DNA from 2 places in the Pseudoflavonifractor sp. BSD2780061688st1 E11 genome. Region 2 is predicted to be linked to the other one. Evidence: a T-box and tRNA genes for the amino acid it is inferred to sense, from the RefSeq annotation. Region 2 holds a T-box; the other holds one or more tRNA genes.
What was found. A T-box is a leader RNA that pairs with one kind of tRNA and senses whether it is charged. The one in region 2 lies ahead of cysS (cysteine--tRNA ligase), so its partner is inferred to be a tRNA-Cys.
Positions count from the first base shown of each region.

Region 1: it encodes a tRNA-Cys, which carries the amino acid that the T-box ahead of cysS (cysteine--tRNA ligase) is inferred to sense. The anticodon was not compared.

Region 1 is NZ_SPHM01000036.1:6,199-9,607, forward strand. It holds gene FGQ85_RS14260 (inorganic phosphate transporter) at 1-670, shown strand, start outside; gene FGQ85_RS14265 (DUF47 family protein) at 692-1,315, shown strand; tRNA gene FGQ85_RS14270 (tRNA-Glu) at 1,389-1,460, shown strand; tRNA gene FGQ85_RS14275 (tRNA-Cys) at 1,515-1,586, shown strand; gene FGQ85_RS14280 (YfhO family protein) at 1,748-2,092, shown strand; gene FGQ85_RS14285 (sensor histidine kinase) at 2,095-2,493, shown strand; gene FGQ85_RS14290 (hypothetical protein) at 2,486-3,121, shown strand; gene FGQ85_RS14295 (cation-translocating P-type ATPase) at 3,405-3,409, shown strand, end outside.
Region 2 is NZ_SPHM01000008.1:5,555-8,963, reverse strand. It holds gene FGQ85_RS05110 (ribonuclease III domain-containing protein) at 1-132, opposite strand, end outside; gene cysS (cysteine--tRNA ligase) at 117-1,523, opposite strand; T-box leader at 1,632-1,855, opposite strand; gene FGQ85_RS05100 (GNAT family N-acetyltransferase) at 1,912-3,081, opposite strand; gene ispF (2-C-methyl-D-erythritol 2,4-cyclodiphosphate synthase) at 3,078-3,409, opposite strand, start outside.

The DNA.
Region 1 (3,409 bases), on a different contig from region 2:
ACTTACCGGCGCGGCGATTGCGATTCAGAACGGATTGTCCGGTGTAAACGGCGCGGAATGGGTTAAGGTGCTTTACGGACTTGTACTGAGTCTGGCGCTCGGATTTTTTTCGGGCTGGATCATCTGCAAGGTGATTGCGGCTCTCTGCGCATCTATGGACCGGCGCAGGACATCGTCATTTTTTAAAGGCGCACAGATTTTCGGCGCGGCATTTATGAGCTTTATGCACGGAGCGCAGGATGGACAGAAATTTATCGGTGTGCTGTTTCTTGGAATCGCTTTCTGCAACGGACAGTCCAGTGTGGAAGGCATGGGGATTCCGATATGGCTGATGCTGCTTTGCAGTGCCGTTATGGGAATCGGGACAAGCGTAGGCGGTGAGAAGATTATAAAATCTGTCGGAATGGATATGGTCAAGCTTGAGAAGTTCCAGGGATTTTCAGCGGACCTTGCAGGCGCGTTCTGTCTGCTGCTTTCCAGTGTGTTTGGAATTCCGGTTTCCACAACACATACAAAGACCAGCGCAATTATGGGCGTCGGCGCGGTAAAAAGACTTTCCGCAATCAATTTCGGCGTAGTAAAGGACATGATGCTGACCTGGGTATTTACGTTCCCGGGATGCGGACTGATCAGTTTTGTCATAGCAAAGCTGTTCATGGCACTCTTTTAGAAGAAGTAGGAGGAAGTAAAAATGGCAAAGAATCGGGATTCATTTTATTTTGAAACATTTACAGCCTGTGCGGAAATTTCCTGTCAGGCGGGACATATGCTTGTAGGAATTCTCAGAGACTTCAGACCGGAAAAGCTGGAGGAGTATCTGGACGAGATGCACAAGATAGAAAACAGTGCGGACATGAAAAAGCACGATATGCTGGACAGACTTGCAAAAGAGTTTATCCCTCCGATTGAAAGAGAGGACATCATTGCTCTGAGCCAGCGGATTGACGATATCACAGACAAGATTGAGGATGTGCTCCTGAGAATCTATATGAATAATATCACTGAGATTGAAGATGATGCCCTTCAGATGCTGGATATTATTATCCGCTGCTGTGAAAAGGTGACAGAGCTTACAAAAGAGTTTGCAGATTTCCGGCATTCCAAAAAGCTGAAAGAAGTCATTATCCAGATTAATGACCTGGAAGAAGAGGCGGACCGCTGCTTTATGAAGAGCATGCGGAAGCTCCATGCCGAGTGCCAGAATCCGCTGCATATCATAGCATGGAGAGAGATCTACATCTATCTTGAGCGGTGCGCGGATACATGTGAACATGCCGCAGATGTGGTAGAAAGTGTAGTTATGAAAAATTCTTAAAAAAAGGCTTGCTTTTTTTGAGAGGGTATGATAATATAATTCTCGGCACTGCGATAGCGGTGCCAAGAAATAAGGCTCCGTGGTCAAGCGGTTAAGACATCGCCCTTTCACGGCGGTAACACGGGTTCGATTCCCGTCGGAGTCATTTTTGAAAAATGCTTGCATTTTTCAGAAAATATGATAATATAATATAGTGTACGGCGCAGTAGCCAAGTGGTAAGGCATAGGTCTGCAACACCTCGATTCACCGGTTCAAATCCGGTCTGCGCCTCTCTAAAGAGCCCGTATTTACGGGCTTTTTTCTATTTTCTGATTATCATTTCTTAATATTCAAAAATTGTTTAAAAAATCCATATGAAGTTATTAGATCTATCCGTTAGACTACACATCAGAAACAAGTGAGAGAAAAACTCTTATTACGGAGGAATTACAGTGAAAGCCAGAGATTGCCGGATTAAAAGTGTAACGGATAACAGACAGAAGCAGATACACAGTCTGCTGGCCGCTTTTTTCTTTCCTGTTCTGACCTGTTGTATCGGATTTGCAGCAGTGGGCATATTTACGTTTGGGTCCAGATCGGCGCTGATCATAGATGGTGTACACCAGTATCTGGGCTTTTATGAAGAATTTCTGCATCAGATCGGACAGGGAGTATGGTGGACATTTTCCGGCCATGCGATGGGATATAGTTTTTACAGTCTGTTTTCCTATTATCTCAGCAGTCCGTTCAACTTTTTGATCCTTTGTGGGACCGGAAAGATCTGGAGCTGGAAGTAGATGTGGAGGAACGCGTACTGGTACAGGCAGATCCGAGCCTGATGGAGCTCGTCTGGAACAACCTGATATCCAAAGCAATCAAATTTACAGAGCCGGGAGGAAGCGTGATGATCCGGCAGAAAACAAGGGACAAAGTGGTGGAAGTAGAAATCCGCGACGCCGGATGTGGCATGAGCCGGGAAAGTGTGCGCCACATTTTCGATAAATTTTATCAGGGAGACACATCCCATTCCAAAGAAGGAAACGGGCTGGGGCTTGCACTTGTAAAACGCGTCCTTGTACTCATGGACGGGGAAATCTCCGTCAAAAGCGAAGAAGGAAAAGGAAGCACATTTAAGGTGATTCTTCCAAAAGCAGAACAAACCAGAGAACAGGCGGAGGTGGAACGAAACAATGAATGAAAACAAAGAAAACAACCGGTTCATCGGATACGAATATAAACAAGTAGTAGCAGAGCCGGGGCAAATCTCATTTTTAATAGACGGATACATGAATTTCGGATGGGAAATCGATGAAAATGTACAGGATATCCGTATGGAATACTACGGATCACATACAAAATCCCATCATCACAGAAAAAGCATCATCCGGATGAAACGGGACCGGAAGATTATCAATAAGATGGAACTCACCAGACTACAAAGAAATTTCGAAGCCTATGTAGAAGAAATCCGGCATCTGGAAAAAGAAAAAACCTCACTTCCATCCATCGTTGCAATCACAACCGGAATCATAGGAACCGCATTTATGGCAGGATCAACATTCGCTGTCACAGCAAACCCGCCGCACATCGTACTGTGCATCCTTCTCGCCATTCCAGGATTCCTGGGCTGGATTCTGCCGTACTTCCTTTACAAAAAAGGAGTACGCAGACAAACAGAAAAAATCTCACCACTCATAGAAGAAAAATACGACGAGATTTACGAAATCTGCGAAAAAGGCAGCAAACTCATTTCATCGGGGACGTGTTCCGATGCACAGGTACACGACGTAAATGAGCAAAAAACGCTCAAAACCCGCATAAAATAAGGGGAAACACGAATTTTCAGATTTTTTTCATCGGGGACAGGTTCCGACGCGTCGGAACACGTCCCCGATAATTGTTGTATGTATGGTTTTTGGCTGATATAATGTGGTTGAAATTGCATTTTTGTATGATTTCTGTTATGATAGAATTCCGTGTGAGTGTGCTTCTGACGGGAGTGGAGAGGACACGGGAAGAGTTTAGAAATTGTTTAAGAATTCATAAAAATTTGTTTAGTCGAAGATGCTAGTCTTTGAGAGAGAAAAGTAGTGCAGGAGGCGTAGTGTGATGAG
Region 2 (3,409 bases):
GATCACCAGGTCATAGACACAGTCCCCGATAAAGGCAAGGGACAAAGGGGAATAACTTCTGATATCATGTTCCTCTGTCTGAAAGACTTCACACAGATACGAATCCAGTTCCATCGTTATACTCTCTTCCATTGTACTCCTTCTCTTGTGTCCTTTAAGACAATTCCTTTTTCCAGAAGCTCATCCCTGATCTCATCAGCACGTTTGAAATTCTTTTCCTTCCTTGCCTTTGTTCTCTCCTCGATCAGAGCCTCGATGTCCGCATCCAGCATTTCCTCTTCTTTGTCCACAATCAGTCCGAGGATATCGCAAAGACGCACAATCAGATCAAAAAGTGCCTTTGCGTACTCTTTGGAGCTTTCTCCGTCTGCTGTTGTGTTGGCAAATTTTACAAGTTCAAAGATAGCAGTGATGGCATCGGCTGTATTGAAGTCATCTTCCATAGCGTCTTCAAATTCTTTGATGAACTCTGCAGTCTTTGCCGCGTTTTCTTTCTCTACATCTGTCATCTGCTCTGTCTGTGCTGTTTCCATCAGGTGTTTCAGCTGGTCTGCAGCATTGGTAATACGCTCCAGACTGTTCTTTGCTGCTTCCATCAGCTCCGCGCTGAAATTCAGCGGGCTTCTGTAATGCGCGCTCAGCATAAAGAACCGGAATACCTGCAGGTCATATTTCTCCCCGATCTCCCGTACAGTGCGGAAGTTTCCGAGAGATTTTGACATCTTCTTATTATCAATATTTAAAAATCCATTGTGCATCCAGTAACGCGCAAATTCCTTGCCGTTGCATGCCTCGGACTGTGCTATCTCATTTTCATGATGCGGGAAAATAAGATCTTCGCCGCCAGCATGAATGTCAATCTGCTCGCCCAGATATTTTCTGGACATTTCCGAGCATTCGATGTGCCATCCCGGACGTCCTTTGCTCCACGGTGCATCCCAGAACGGCTCGCCGTCTTTTTTCGGCTTCCAGAGTACGAAATCCAGAGGATCTTCCTTTTCGTCCTGGCCGGATACGAGAAGCTCTCTTCCGCCGGACTGCAGGTCATCCAGATTTTTATGGGACAGCTTTCCATAGTCTTTGAAACTTCTTGTACGGAAGTAAACGGTTCCGTTCTTCTCATAGGCATTCCCCTTTTCAATCAGTTCCCGGATCATCTCGATCATTCCGCCGATCTCCTGGGTCGCCAGCGGATTTGCGGTAGCCGGCTTGATGTTGAGGTCTTCCATATCCTTTTTGCACTCCGCAATATAGCGTGCCGCGATCTCATCTGCCGTCACGCCCTCTTCCAGTGCTTTTTTAATGATCTTATCATCTACGTCTGTAAAGTTGGAAACAAAATTCACTTCATATCCTTTGTATTCAAAATAGCGGCGTACCGTATCAAAGACAATCATCGGTCTTGCATTTCCAATATGAATAAAATTATAAACGGTCGGGCCGCATACATACATCTTTACCTTTCCCTCTTCCAGAGGCACGAATTCTTCCTTTTTTCGTGTCATCGTATTGTACAGTTTCATCTGTCATTCTCCTCCTTTTCTTTTTTTTGCAGAGTCTTACGGAGCATTTCTATCGCACAGGAAAATTTTTCCGGCACATAAAAAGAAAAACTTCGTCCCTGATAACATCCAAGAGACGAAGTTGATCCGCGGTTCCACTCTATTAAAAAGGGCAGATGCCCTTTCCACTCATCTGTGCAGGTAACGACTGCCTACGTGATCTGCTACTTTTCCTTCGCAGACCCGGCTCCCGGACGCACTTCACATATCCGTTCTTTCGGAGGGCTCTCAGCCGGCGGCCTTCCTTCTCTGTAAAGTATGCATATGCTACTCTTTCCGTTCTCTGCCTTTTTCTATCCTTCTGTTGTTATAGTGTATGGGATAACTCTCATTTTGTCAACTCCCATTTCTATACAATCTCATTCAAAAATACCGGTGGTGCGGGTTGGGTGCCCTTCAGAAGCACTCGCATCTGCGGGCCCATGTTTTCATAGACTTCCCGCTCCTCTTTGCGCTCTGACCGGTAGCCAAACAATACCGTCACAAGTTCCCCCGGAGAAACCGTTTCCGCCTCTTTGGAGGCTTTGGTTTTCCGGACAGATAAAGTCTGTCCCTCCTGTCCCCGGATCTCCCAGTATCCGGTATTTTCCGGAATCAGTCCATCTTCTATATGAAGCCGGATCTCAAAATTGCTCCGGGCAAGGAACCGTTCCAGAAAGTGCTGAAGATGGACGATCCGGACCATGATCACCGGAACTTCCTTTTCTTCGGCTCCTTCCAGTTCTTCTTTAAGCCATGCCGCATCCTCCGGGCGGGCCCCTGAAATCTGGACGGTTTTTACCGGTTCCTCATTCAGAAACGCGAGGATCTGCTCCCAGTCTTCTTTTTTCTGGAACAGCGGCTCCCGAAGCTCTGCCTTTCCTTCATAACATCCATAAACGACAAATCCGGTCGGTTTTCCGTCCTTTTCCGTAAGCAGGATTCCTCCGCCTTCGCTCTGCTGTTCTTTTAAGATCGTCCTATAGTAACGTTCTGTCCGGACAGCGCGGATGAAAGGCATCTGTCCCAGTAGCTCTTCTGCAAGGCAGGCAAGTGCCCGGCAGTCCGATTCCCCGGCGTATCGCACCTGGCATCCTGCCAAAGTCCCGTCTTGTCCTTTTTCTCCGGATGGTTTCCCCTCTATCCGGAGCTGACGATAGACAAACCGGAATCCGTGCGGATAATAAATTTCCTCCGCGGCCGGCATCAGATAGGTAAACGGCTCTCCTGCCTGATACATGTCTTTGGCAGACTTTTCCAAAAGCCGCGTCATATAACCCCGTCCCCGATATTCCATCTTTGTCGCCACCGCTATAATATAGTGAAGCAGGCATGTTTCCCCCAAAAACTGCACCGGATATGGATTAAGCTGCAGCATGGAGACCGGCCCGTCCTCTTCTTCTATGATATAGATGGAATTCTCCGCCGTTTTCACCTGATAATAATAATCAAGAAACGCCTCGTCGTCCTCCGTAAAAATCTCTTCCCAGAGCGATCGGGTCATTCTGTGCTCCTCTTGTTTCAGCTTTCTTATTTTCATTCCATCACCCGGTCATCCGACACACCGTGACATCCAGGGCATCCCCGGCATCCGCCTTCCTGCCACGTCACGTCATAGCTGAAATTCGTTGCCTTTTCAATGCAGCAGACTGCCTGGGCGGAAATTCCCTCTCCGCTTCCGGTAAATCCAAGACCTTCTTCCGTGGTTGCCTTGATGTTGACCTGATCCACATCAATGGCAAGCGTCCTTGCAATATTTTCCCGCATGGCATCAATATGCGGACGCATCTTTGGCCGCTGCGCAATGATTGTCGCATCGATATTTTCAATCACATATAAGTGTTCATCAAGAAGCTCTCCAACCTGTT